DNA from 2 places in the Kocuria sp. WN036 genome. Region 2 is predicted to be linked to the other one. Evidence: predicted binding sites of a transcription regulator. Region 2 holds the regulator's gene; the other holds the start of a gene.
What was found. The regulator HspR, encoded in region 2, represses chaperone genes until heat shock. The targets are predictions, from matches to a motif close to AAGTTGAGTCNNNNNGACTCAACTT.

Region 1: CK505_RS05480 (Hsp20/alpha crystallin family protein) is a predicted target of HspR. The motif match lies at 2,480-2,504, and genes of this name have one in related genera.

Annotation. Positions count from the first base shown of each region.
Region 1 covers NZ_NSKF01000005.1:141,150-147,735, forward strand. The annotation lists gene CK505_RS05460 (beta-phosphoglucomutase family hydrolase) at 1-57, shown strand, start outside; gene CK505_RS05465 (gamma carbonic anhydrase family protein) at 93-629, shown strand; gene CK505_RS05470 (TetR/AcrR family transcriptional regulator) at 648-1,229, opposite strand; gene CK505_RS05475 (Gfo/Idh/MocA family protein) at 1,314-2,408, shown strand; gene CK505_RS05480 (Hsp20/alpha crystallin family protein) at 2,547-3,050, shown strand; gene CK505_RS05485 (NADP-dependent isocitrate dehydrogenase) at 3,261-5,483, shown strand; gene purH (bifunctional phosphoribosylaminoimidazolecarboxamide formyltransferase/IMP cyclohydrolase) at 5,640-6,586, opposite strand, start outside.
Region 2 covers NZ_NSKF01000004.1:103,762-110,347, forward strand. The annotation lists gene dnaK (molecular chaperone DnaK) at 211-2,067, shown strand; gene CK505_RS04590 (nucleotide exchange factor GrpE) at 2,064-2,726, shown strand; gene CK505_RS04595 (DnaJ C-terminal domain-containing protein) at 2,891-3,916, shown strand; gene CK505_RS04600 (heat shock protein transcriptional repressor HspR) at 3,918-4,358, shown strand; gene CK505_RS04605 (GNAT family N-acetyltransferase) at 4,385-4,879, opposite strand; gene trmB (tRNA (guanosine(46)-N7)-methyltransferase TrmB) at 4,876-5,667, opposite strand; gene CK505_RS04615 (TIGR00730 family Rossman fold protein) at 5,672-6,286, opposite strand; gene CK505_RS04620 (multidrug effflux MFS transporter) at 6,439-6,586, shown strand, end outside.

The DNA.
Region 1 (6,586 bases), on a different contig from region 2:
ATCCAGCACGGGCACCAGCGCCCCCCGCGGCCGGCCGTCACGCGGCAGGGCGTCTGAGCCGCGGGCGGCGGGCCCGCCGCTAGGCTGGGCCCATGGCACACTCCACGACGCCCGGCACGGTCCTCCCGCACGGGGGGCACGAGCCCCGGATCGACTCCTCCGCCTTCGTGGCCCCGACCGCCACGGTCGTGGGCGACGCCGAGCTGGGGCCGGAGTCCGGGGTCTTCTACGGCGCCGTGGTGCGCGGCGACCGCTCCCCCGTCCGGCTGGGCGCGCGGTCCAACCTGCAGGACAACGTGGTGGTCCACTCCGACCCCGGCCACCCCTGCACGATCGGCGCGGACGTGAGCGTCGGCCACGGCGCAGTGGTGCACGGGTGCACCGTGGAGGACGAGGTCCTGATCGGGATGAACGCGACCGTCCTCAACGGCGCCGTGATCGGGACGGGCTCGCTGGTGGCCGCGGGCGCCGTCGTCCTCGAGGGCACCGTGGTGCCGCCCCGCTCCCTCGTGGCGGGGGTGCCGGGCAGGGTCCGGCGCGAGCTCACGGACGAGGAGCAGGAGAAGGTCCGTGCCAACGCGCGCACCTACGTCCGGCTCTCCGCCGAGCACCGCCGGCTCACCGCCTGAGCCGGGCCCGGCGGCCCGTCACTGCGCCGCGAGGGTGCGCGCGTAGTCCAGGTACGCGCCGTGGTCGAAGCCGGGCAGCAGGCAGGACTGCACCACCCAGCCCTGCAGCACCGAGAGGATGGCCTGGGCGAACATGCCGGCCCACTCGCGGGCCGCGTCGTCGTCGAGGCCCAGCTCCTCGACCGCCCACCGCCCGTAGCGCTCCTCCACCCGGTCCCGCACCCGCCCCAGGTGCTCCCCGGCCAGCGCGGCCAGACCGGGGTCGCTCACCGCCCCGCCCCACGTGATGAGCAGCAGGCGGGTGGTGGCGGGATCCGCGGCCAGCCGCTCCAGCAGTCCCACGACCCACGCCGCGGGGTCGGTGCCGGGCTCGTCCTCCGCGGCCGCGAGGACCCGGTCCAGGGCCGCGCGGGCGGCCGCGGCCACGAGCTCCTGCTTGCTCGGGAAGTGGTTGTAGAGCGCCCCCGCGGACAGCCCCGTGGCGGCGATGATGCGGTGCATCGACGCCCCCTCGTAGCCGTGCTCGAGGAAGCACTCGCTGGCGGCCGCCACGATCTCGCGGCGGCGCTCGTCCTTGTACTGCTGGCTCACCCGGGGCACGCCCTCAGCCTACGCCACGAACGGTCGTTCGATCGGAGTCGGCGGACGGGGACCCGGCGCCGGGCGGCGTGGCAGAATGCGCCCATGCCTGCCCAGACCCTCAGCCCGTTCGTCGACGCCTCCCTCGACGCCGCCCACCTGGACGACCCCGGCACCGCGACCGGCCGCACGCTCGGATGGGGCGTGGTCAGCACCGCCGACATCGCGGAGAAGGTGGTCCCGGACATCGCGGCGCTGCCCGACGCCCGGCTCGTGGCCGTGAGCTCGCGGGACCAGGACCGCGCCGAGGACTTCGCCCGCCGGCACGGGGTGGAGCGGGCCTACGGCGGCACCGCCACGAGCACGGGACTGGACCGGCTCGCGGCCGACCCGGACGTGGAGATCGTCTACGTGGCCACCCCGCACGGCTACCACCACCGGGACGTCTCGGCGCTGCTGCGGGCCGGCAAGCACGTGGTGTGCGAGAAGGCCCTCGCCATGACCGCGATGGAGGTCCGCGACCTGTTCCGCCTGGCCCGCGAGCACGGCGTCTTCCTCATGGAGGCCGTCTGGACCCGCATGACCCCCGGCTTCCGCACCGCGATGCGCTGGGTCCGGGAGGGCCGGCTCGGCCGGGTCCGCTCGGTCGAAGGGTCCATCGGCACGCACCGGGCCCTGGACCCGGCCCACCGCCTGTTCCGCCGGGCCGACGGCGGCGGGGTGCTGCTGGACATGATGGTCTACCCCCTGACGTGGACCTCCGCGGTCCTGGGGGCCCCGGAGCGCTGGAGCGCCCGCGCGGAGCTCGGCGCCACGGACGTGGACCTGGACACCGCCCTGACCCTGGACTTCGGGCACGGCCGGGCGCACGTGAGCGGCACCCTGTCCGCCACGGTCCCCCACCAGGTGACGATCAGCGGCACGGACGGCTGGCTGCGGGTGGACGGACGGATCAACTGCCCGACCACCCTGGTGCTGCAGACCGCCGAGGGCGCCCGCACGGGCGCCGCCCCCCTCGTGGAGCGCGTGGACGTGGCGGGCGCCGGATACGTGTTCGAGATGCGCGAGGCCACCCGCTGCGTGCAGCAGGGCCTGCTCGAGTCCCCCGTGATGCCGTGGGCCGACTCCCTCGAGCTCGTGGAGCTCTTCGACCGGGTGCGGGCGCAGATCGGCGTGCAGTATCCCCACGACGCCCGCTGAGGGCGGTTCGCCCTGGGCGATGGGGGCCGGGACCCGTTGAAGACCGCGGGGAGCGGGATTATCATGGTCAACAGTTGAGTTGATCGGACTCAACTAAATGTCGAAGACATTGCTCATATGGTTGAGGAGATGATTGACGTGGCCACGATGTTCACCCCGTTCAACGATTTCGACCGGCTCGCCGCCTCGCTGTTCGCCCGGCAGGGCCTGCGCGAGATGCCCATGGACCTGTACCGGGACGGCGACCAGTACATCCTCCGGGCGGACCTGCCCGGCATCGACCCGGAGAGCGTCGACGTCGACGTCGACGGCCAGCTGCTGACGATCCGCGCGGAGCGGGAGCTGCCCGAGGTGCAGGACGTCCAGTGGATCACCCGGGAGCGGCAGAGCTCCTCGTTCGTCCGCCAGCTCAACCTGGGCCAGGGCATCGACATCCAGAACATCGCCGCGAACTACGACAACGGCGTGCTCACGGTCACGATCCCCGTCTCGGCGCAGGCCAAGCCGCGCAAGATCCAGGTGGTCTCCGGACAGGGCGAGCAGCAGGCCCTGGGCGAGGGCCGGGACGAGTCCGGCGACCGCGTGATCGGCGAGGGCGAGCTCGTCAACGGCGCCGGGTCCACCCAGTCCACGGAGGGCTGAGCCCGGCCCCCGGCACCGGCACGCCCCCGGGCGGGGCCCCACGGCCACGGGCCCGTTCCCCGCGGGGAACGGGCCCGCCGCCGTGCCCGGGCCGCCCGCGGCCTCCGGCCGGACGGCGGGCCCGGCCAGCGGGCGGGGCGCCGCCTCGGGTATCTTGGCACCAGGAAGCACCACCACCGATCCGACGACATCCTGGGAGACAGCCCGCACATGGCCAAGATCATCTACACCCGCACCGACGAGGCGCCCCTGCTCGCCACCTACTCCTTCAAGCCGATCATCGAGGCCTACGCCTCGACCGCCGGCGTCGAGGTGGAGACCCGCGACATCTCCCTGGCCGGGCGCATCATCGCCGCGTTCGGCGACCGCCTCCCCCCGGAGCAGCGGGTGGACGACGCCCTCGCCGAGCTGGGCGAGCTGGCCAAGAAGCCCGAGGCCAACATCATCAAGCTGCCCAACATCTCCGCCTCCGTCCCGCAGCTGAAGGCCGCGGTCAAGGAGCTGCAGGAGCAGGGCGTCGCCCTCCCCGACTACCCGGACGAGCCCCGCACCGAGGAGGAGAAGGAGACCCGGGCCCGCTACGACAAGATCAAGGGCTCCGCCGTCAACCCGGTGCTGCGCGAGGGCAACTCGGACCGCCGCGCCCCCGCCTCGGTCAAGAACTACGTCCGCAAGAACCCGCACCGCATGGGCGAGTGGACGGCGGAGTCGAGGACGAACGTCGCCACGATGGGCGCCGACGACTTCCGGGACAACGAGAAGTCCGTGGTCATGGACGGCGACGACACCCTGACGATCCGCCTGGTGGCCGAGGACGGCAGCACCACGGTGCTCAAGGAGTCCGTCCCCGTGCTGGCCGGCGAGGTCGTCGACGGCACCGTGATGCGGGCCGCCGCCCTGGACGCGTTCCTCGCGGAGCAGGTCGAGCGCGCCAAGCGGGAGGACGTCCTGCTCTCGGTGCACCTGAAGGCCACCATGATGAAGGTCTCCGACCCGATCATCTTCGGCCACGTCATCGAGGCGTTCTTCCCGGAGCTCTTCGCCGCCCACGGCGCGGCCCTGGAGAAGGCGGGCCTCTCCCCCGCCAACGGGCTCGCGGCGATCCTCAACGGCCTCGACGCCCTGCCCGCCGACGTGCGCGACGACGTGCGGGCCGCGATCGACAAGGGCCTCGCCGAGGGCCCGAAGCTCGCCATGGTGAACTCCGACAAGGGCATCACGAACCTGCACGTGCCCTCCGACGTCATCGTCGACGCGTCGATGCCCGCCATGATCCGCACCTCCGGGCACATGTGGGGTCCCGAGGGCGAGGAGGCGGACACCCTCGCGGTGCTGCCGGACAGCTCCTACGCCGGGGTCTACCAGGTGGTCATCGACGACTGCCGCGCCCACGGCGCGTTCGACCCGACCACCATGGGCTCCGTGCCCAACGTCGGCCTCATGGCGATGAAGGCGGAGGAGTACGGCTCCCACGACAAGACCTTCGAGATCCCCGTGCAGGGCACCGTCCAGGTCGTCGACTCCTCCGGCGCCGTGCTCATCGAGCACGAGGTCTCCCCCGGGGACATCTGGCGGGCGTGCCAGACGAAGGACGTCGCGATCCGCGACTGGGTCAAGCTCGCCGTGACCCGCGCGCGGGCCTCCGCGACGCCGGCCGTGTTCTGGCTGGACCGCACCCGCGCCCACGACACCAACCTCATCGCGAAGGTCGAGCAGTACCTGACCGAGCACGACACCGAGGGCCTGCAGATCGAGATCATGTCCCCCGAGGAGGCCACCGCGTTCTCGATCGAGCGGATCCGCCGCGGCGAGGACACCATCTCGGTCACCGGCAACGTGCTGCGCGACTACCTGACGGACCTGTTCCCGATCCTCGAGCTGGGCACCTCCGCGAAGATGCTCTCGGTGGTCCCGCTCATCAACGGCGGCGGGCTCTTCGAGACCGGCGCCGGCGGGTCCGCGCCGAAGCACGTCCAGCAGCTGGTGGAGGAGAACCACCTGCGCTGGGACAGCCTCGGGGAGTTCCTCGCCCTCGCCGCGAGCCTCGACCACCTGGCGACCACGGCCGACAACGAGCGCGCCCGGATCCTCGGTGAGACCCTCGACCGGGCCACGGGCACGTTCCTCGAGGAGAACAAGTCCCCGAGCCGGAAGGCCGGCGAGATCGACAACCGCGGCAGCCACTTCTACCTGGCCCTGTACTGGGCCCAGGAGCTGGCCCGCCAGGACGAGGACGCCGAGCTGGCGCAGGCCTTCGCCTCCGTGGCGGAGCAGCTGGCGGCCAACGAGGACGCGATCAACGAGGAGCTGCTCTCCGTGCAGGGCCGTCCCGCCGACATCGGCGGCTACTACCGCCCGGACGACGCCAAGACGTTCTCGGTGATGCGCCCCTCGGAGACCTTCAACCGGGTCCTCTCCTCGCTCAGCGCGTGAGCTGAGCGCCTGAGCGGTGCGCGCGGGCCGACCGCGCGCACCGGCACGGGCAGCACGCACGGCAGCGGCCGCACTCCCCGCGGGGAGTGCGGCCGCTGCCGTGCTCGGGGCATGCCGTCCGGGGGCGCCTGCCGGATGACGGCCCCGGGAGATAGCTCAGTGGAAGAAGTGCCGCGCCCCGGTGAAGTACATCGTCACGCCGGCGGCCTCGGCCGCGGCCACGACCTCCTCGTCCCGGATCGAGCCGCCCGGCTGGACCACGGCGCGCACGCCGGCGTCGAGGAGCACCTGGAGGCCGTCCGCGAACGGGAAGAACGCGTCCGAGGCCGCCACGGCGCCGCGCGCGCGCTCGGCGCCGTCCTCGCCCAGGGCGTTGGCCCGCTCCACGGAGAGCTTGCAGGAGTCCACCCGGTTGACCTGGCCCATGCCGATGCCCACGGACGCGCCGCGGTCGGCGAGCAGGATCGCGTTGGACTTCACCGCCCGCAGCGACGTCCACGCGAAGGCGAGGTCGGCGAGCGTCCGCTCGTCCGCCGGCTCCCCCGCGGCCAGCGTCCAGCCGGCGGGGTCGTCGCCCGCGGCGTCGAGCCGGTCCGAGACCTGCAGCAGCGCGCCGCCGGAGATCTGCCGGTACTCGAGGACGTCCCGCTCGAAGCCCTCGGGCAGCTCGAGCAGGCGGATGTTCTTCTTGGCCTGCAGGATCTCCAGGGCCGCCGGCTCGAAGCCGGGGGCCACGACGACCTCGGTGAAGATGTCCTGCACGGTCTCGGCCATCGCCCGGGTCACGGTCCGGTTCGCGGCGATGACCCCGCCGTAGGCGGAGAGCGGGTCGCACGCGTGGGCCTTGCGGTGGGCGTCGGCGATCGGGTCCTCGGCGCCGGGGGTGGCCACGGCCAGCCCGCAGGGGTTGTTGTGCTTGACCACGGCCACGGCCGGCTCGTCGAAGTCGTAGGCGGCGCGCAGCGCGGCGTCGGCGTCCACGTAGTTGTTGTAGGACATCTCCTTGCCGTGCAGCTGGTCGGCCTGGGCGATGCCGGGGGACACGGCCTCGTCCACGTAGAGCGCCCCCTTCTGGTGGGGGTTCTCGCCGTAGCGCAGGGAGG
Region 2 (6,586 bases):
GTATCCGACGTCCTGCCCCGCCGGGAGGGAGTGCGCGGCGTCTCACATCCCCGGCACCCCGGGTTGAGTCGATGTGGCTCAACTTAAGTTGACATCAGCGGCTCACGTGGCAGACTTGAGCCAGGAAAACTCAAGAACTGAGACCTCCGGGACCCCAACGGGGCCGGTACGGCCCGCCCGGTTCAGCTCGACCCGAAGGAGAACACGTCCATGTCTCGTGCAGTAGGAATCGACCTCGGCACCACCAACTCCGTGGTGTCCGTGCTGGAGGGCGGCGAGCCCACCGTCATCGCCAACGCCGAGGGCAACCGGACCACGCCGTCCGTCGTCGCCTTCTCCAAGGACGGCGAGACCCTGGTGGGCGACATCGCCAAGCGCCAGGCCGTCACCAACGTGGACCGCACGATCGCCTCGGTGAAGCGCCACATGGGCACCGGGTGGTCCACCGACATCGACGGCAAGAAGTACACGCCGCAGGAGATCTCGGCGCGCATCCTGATGAAGCTCAAGACCGACGCCGAGTCCTACCTCGGCGACAAGGTCACCGACGCCGTGATCACCGTCCCGGCGTACTTCAACGACGCCGAGCGCCAGGCCACCAAGGAGGCCGGTGAGATCGCGGGCATGAACGTGCTGCGCATCGTCAACGAGCCCACCGCCGCGGCGCTCGCCTACGGCCTGGAGAAGGGCAAGGAGGACGAGCTCATCCTGGTCTTCGACCTCGGTGGAGGCACCTTCGACGTCTCCCTGCTGGAGGTCGGCAAGGACGAGGACGACTTCTCCACCATCCAGGTCCGCTCGACCGCCGGCGACAACCGCCTCGGCGGCGACGACTGGGACCAGCGCGTGGTCGACTGGCTGCTGGCGCAGGTGAAGTCGAAGACCGGCGCGGACCTGTCCAAGGACAAGATCGCCCTGCAGCGCCTGAAGGAGACCGCGGAGCAGGCCAAGAAGGAACTGTCCTCCGCGACCAGCACCAGCATCTCCCTGCAGTACCTGTCCGTGACCCCCGAGGGCCCGGTGCACCTGGACGAGCGCCTCACCCGCGCCAAGTTCGAGGAGCTCACCCGGGACCTGCTCGAGCGCACCGAGAAGCCGTTCAAGGACGTCATCGCCGAGGCCGGCATCTCCGTGTCCGACATCGACCACGTGGTGCTGGTGGGCGGCTCGACCCGCATGCCCGCCGTCGCGGAGACCGTCCAGCGCCTGGCCGGCAAGGAGCCCAACAAGGGCGTGAACCCGGACGAGGTCGTCGCCGTCGGCGCCGCGATCCAGGCGGGCGTGCTCAAGGGCGACCGCAAGGACGTGCTGCTGATCGACGTGACCCCGCTGTCGCTGGGCATCGAGACCAAGGGCGGCGTGATGACCAAGCTCATCGAGCGCAACACGGCGATCCCCACCAAGCGGTCCGAGACCTTCACCACCGCCGAGGACAACCAGCCGTCCGTGTCCATCCAGGTCTTCCAGGGCGAGCGCCAGTTCACCCGGGACAACAAGAACCTGGGCACCTTCGAGCTGACCGGCATCGCCCCCGCCCCGCGCGGGATGCCGCAGATCGAGGTCACCTTCGACATCGACGCCAACGGCATCGTGCACGTCTCCGCGAAGGACAAGGGCACCGGCACCGAGCAGTCGATGACCATCACGGGCGGGTCCTCCCTCTCCAAGGAGGACATCGACCGGATGGTCAAGGACGCCGAGGCCAACGCCGAGGCGGACCGGGTGCGCCGCGAGGCGGCCGACCTGCGCAACAACGCGGAGCAGCAGGCGTACTCCGTCGACAAGCTCCTGAAGGACAACGACGAGAAGCTGCCCGCGGACGTCAAGTCCGAGGTGCAGGCGGACGTCGACGCCCTGAAGAAGGCGCTCGAGGGCGAGGACGAGGACGCCGTGAAGTCGGCCTACGACAAGCTGCAGCAGTCCCAGACCAAGCTCGGCGAGGCCCTCTACGCGCAGTCGCAGACCGAGGGCGCCGAGGGCGCCCCGGGTGCGGGCGCCACCGGTGCCACCGGTGACGAGGACATCGTCGACGCCGAGGTCGTCGACGACGAGGACGAGAAGAAGTGAGCATGCCCGACCCCACGCCAGGACCCGACGAGAACGCGGACGACCACGGCGCCGGGAGCGTTCCCGGCGACCACGCCGCGCACCCCGGCGAGCAGTCCGCGCAGGACTCCGGCGCCGGCCCCCGCGAGGAGGCCGGGCCGGAGGGCCTGACGGTGGACGACATCCTCTCGACGCCACAGTCGACGGAGGCGGAGTCCGGGGACGCCGCACCGGCGCCGGCCGCCGCGGAGGACTCCCCGGCGGCGGCCCTCGCCGAGGAGCGGCTCGAGGAGCTGCGCCGGCTGCAGGCCGAGTTCGTGAACTTCAAGCACCGCACGGCGCGCGAGAAGGAGCAGCTGCGGACCTTCGTGACGGGCGACCTCCTGCAGACGCTGCTGCCGGTGTTCGACGACATCGACGCGGCCCGGCAGGCGGGCGACCTCACCGACGGCCCGTTCGCGGCGATCGCGAACAAGCTCGAGGAGACCCTCGTGCGGCACGGGCTGGTGCGCCTCGGGGAGGTCGGGGAGAAGTTCGACCCCAACGTCCACGAGGCGGTGCTGCAGCAGCCCACGAGCGAGGTCGAGCCGGACCAGGTCTCGATGGTGCTGCGCTCCGGCTTCCGGATCGGCGAGCGCGTGGTGCGGCCGGCCCAGGTCGCCGTCGCGGTCGCCGAGTGAGGCCGGACCCGGCCTGATCCCGGCGACGTCAGGGGAGGCCCGTCCCTCGGGCCTCCCCTGACCCGTCCACCCGTCCCCGGCGCCGCGGCGCCGGGGACGACCCCCGGACCACCACCGGGTCCTGCTCCGCAGGACCCCGACCGGCCCCACAGAAAGGAGGCGTCATGGCCAGCCAGGACTGGATCGACAAGGACTTCTACAGCATTCTCGGCGTCTCCAAGGACGCGTCCGCCGCCGACGTCAAGAAGGCCTACCGCAAGCTCGCCCGCCAGTACCACCCGGACCAGAACCCGGGGGACGCGGAGGCCGAGCAGCGGTTCAAGGACATCACCGAGGCGAACTCCGTGCTCTCCGACCCCGAGGAGCGCAAGCAGTACGACGCGATCCGCGCAATGGGCTCCGGGGCGCGCTTCACCGCCGGCGGCCCCGGCGGCGCCGGGGGCTCGGCCAACTTCGAGGACCTCTTCGGCGACATCTTCGGCGGAGGCGGCGGAGGACGCCGCCGCCGCACGACCTACTCCACCGGCGGCGCGGGCGGCCCCGGCGGCCCGGGCGGGTTCGAGGACCTGTTCGCCCAGTTCGGCGGTCAGACCGGGTACGGGGCGCCGGGCGGCTACGGCGGCTACCAGGCCCCGCCGGCGCGCGGGGAGGACATCCGGACGGAGACGACCATCCCGTTCCGCTCCTCGGTGCACGGCACCACGGTCAAGCTGCGCCGGGGCAACGGCCAGGAGACCACGGTGCGGATCCCGCGCGGCGTGCGCGACGGGCAGAAGCTCAAGCTCGCCGGCAAGGGCCACTCGGGTGCAGGCGGCGCCGGCGACCTCTACGTCACCGTCCACGTGACCCCGCACCCCTTCTTCCGGCGCGTCGAGGGCACGGACGACGTCGAGGTCACCGTGCCGATCACGTTCCCCGAGGCGGCCCTGGGCGCCACCATCGAGGTGCCCGTGCTGGACGGCGGCACCGTGCGCGTGAAGGTCCCGGCGGGCACATCCTCGGGCCGGCGCTTCCGCGTCAAGGGGCGCGGGTTCGGCACGGCCAAGGGCACGGGCAACCTGATCGTGACGGTCGAGGTGCACGTGCCGGCCGAGCTGGACGAGCAGGCGCAGGCCGCCGCCCGGGCGTTCGCCGAGGCGACCGCGGACGAGGACCCCCGGGCCCGCCTGGCCGAGAAGGCACGGGTGTGAGATGGCACTGGACGCCGACCAGCCGCTGTTCGTGATCTCCGTGGCCGCGGAGATCGCGGAGATGCACCCGCAGACGCTGCGCCAGTACGACCGGCTCGGCCTCGTCAGGCCGTCCCGGGCCCCCGGCCGCGCCCGCCGCTACTCGCAGCGCGACATCGAGAAGCTGCAGCAGATCCAGGTGCTGTCCCAGCAGGGCGTGTCCCTCGAGGGCATCCGGCGCATCCTCCAGCTGGAGAACCAGGTCGCGGCCCTGCGGTCGCGGGTGGCGGAGCTGTCCCGGGAGCTCGAGGACGCCCGGGACCGGGCCGAGGAGTCCTCGCGGATCTTCGCCGCCGGCGTCGGCGGGGACGTGGTGCGCATGGCCCGCGGCGCCCGCCCCCGGGCCCGCAAGATCTCGCAGGCCGTGGTGCTGTACCGGCCGCCGCGCCAGCAGGAGCGCTGAGCCGCACCGGCGCCCGGGCCGGGCGGTCAGCGCAGGTGCTTCTCGAAGCCCACGTCGTACACGCCGCCCGGATAGACCCGGGCGGTCCCGGGCAGCAGGACGTACCCGCTGCTGCGGTACAGGGCGGCCGCCTCCGGCTGGCGGCTGCCCGTGGTGAGGTGGATGCGCCGGTAGCCCGCCGCGGCGGCGAGCCGCTCGAGCTCGGCCAGGACCCGCCGCGAGATCCCCCGCCGGCGGTGCGCCGGGGCGGTCCACACCCGTTTGAGCTCCGCCGTGGCGTCGTCGTGCCGGCGGAACGCGCCGCCGCCCACCGTCGTGCCGCCCTCGAGGAGGAGCAGGAGCGCTCCGGCGGGAGCGGTGAAGTCGTCGACGGGGTGCTCGGCCATCTCCTCCGCCCCGATCTCGGGACCGTAGCGCTCCACGTACTCGTGGTGCAGGCCCTCGAGCAGCGGCTGCGTGCGGGGATCGCCCGGGGGCACGACGACGAAGCCGTCCCGCTCCGCGCCGGGGACGGCGCTCACGCCGTCCGGCGGTAGACGAGGTCGCGGGGGACGCGGCCCGCCTCCTGCGCCTTGCGCTCGAAGCTCGTGAGGACCCGTCCCTCCCAGCGCGGGGCCCATCCGGTGTCCGGGTGCTCGTCGTCGGCGAGCGGGCCCGGGTGGACGTTCTCGAACTGCGGGGACGCGTCGAGGACCTCGCGCATCACCAGGGCGTACTCCTGCCAGTCCGTGGCGAGCCGCCACAGCCCGCCCGGGACGAGCACCCGGGCGGCGAGCTCGGCGAACGCGGGGGAGACCAGGCGCCGCTTGTGGTGGCGGGTCTTGTGCCAGGGGTCCGGGAAGAACACCCACAGCTCGTCGACGGAGGCCGGGGCGAGCATGTGCTCCAGGACCTCGGGCGCGTTGGCCTGCGCCACGCGGACGTTGTCCACCCCGGCCTGGGCCGCCTTGAGCAGCAGGTCCGCGATCCCGGGCTTGTACACCTCGACGGCGAGGTAGTTCCGCGCCGGGTCCTGGGCGGCGGCGTGCACGACCGCCTCGCCGAGCCCGGAGCCGACCTCCACGACCAGCGGCGCCTCGCGCCCGAAGGCCGCGGCCGCGTCGAACTCGTGGTCGGGGTGCACGGAGGTGTCCGTGCGCACGCGCGGGACGTCGAGCACCCGGGTGGGCGCCCAGTCGTCCCAGGCCTTCTGGCGGCGGGCGGTGAGGCGGTCGCCGCGGCGCACGAAGGAGTACGGCCGGCGGTGGAACGCCTCGGGGACGGGGCCCTGTGCGGGGCCCTCGGCGGGGGAAGGGGTGTGCTCGCTCATCGCCCTACATCCTAGGGGCTGGGCGGACGGCGGGCGCGTCGGCGCCGGGAACGGGCGGCTCGGACCAGCGCCGGCGGGGCGCCTCCCACGCCGCGAACCGGGCGAGCAGCTCGTCGGCGTCCTGGGCGACCACGGCTGCGTCCCGGTACTCGGGGCGCACGAGACCGGCCGCGGACATCGAGGCCACCGCGTCCAGCAGGGGCCTCCAGTAGCCGGCCACGTCCAGGAAGCCGACCGGCTTGGCGTGCACCCCCACCTGCAGCCAGGTCCACGCCTCGAAGATCTCCTCGAGGGTGCCCAGGCCGCCCGGCAGGGCCACGAACCCGTCGGCGAGGGCGGCCATCTCCGCCTTGCGCTCGTGCATCGTCCGGACGATGCGCAGCTCGGTCAGCCCCGTGTGGGCCGTCTCGTCGTCGACGAGCGACTGCGGCATGACCCCGACCACCTCGCCCCCGGCGGCCAGGGCGGCGTCGGCGACGACGCCCATCAGCCCCACGTGGCCGCCGCCGTAGACGACGCCCACGCCGCGGCGGGCGAGGGTGGTGGCGAAGGCCCGGGCGGCCTCGGGGAACAGGGGGTCGGAGCCGAGGGATGCCCCGGTGTACACGGCGAGTCTCATGAGGACATTGTCGCTGTCGCAGTCGCAGTCCCTCATCCCCGATCCTCGTCCTCGCCCCGCATGTCTGTCCCTCGTCCTTCGCCACGTCGCGGCGTCGATAGCATGAGGCGCGCCCCGCGCCCGCCCTGCCGACCCGTGCCGAAGGACCTCCCGTGAGCTCATCGCCGCCCGACGACCCCGTGCGCTCCCGCCTGCGCCTCTCCGGCGGCAAGGACCGGGTGGTGCTGGTGGCGGCGCTGGGGATCCTCAGCGCGGTGAGCCCGATGGCCACGGACATGTACCTGGCCTCGATGCCTGCCA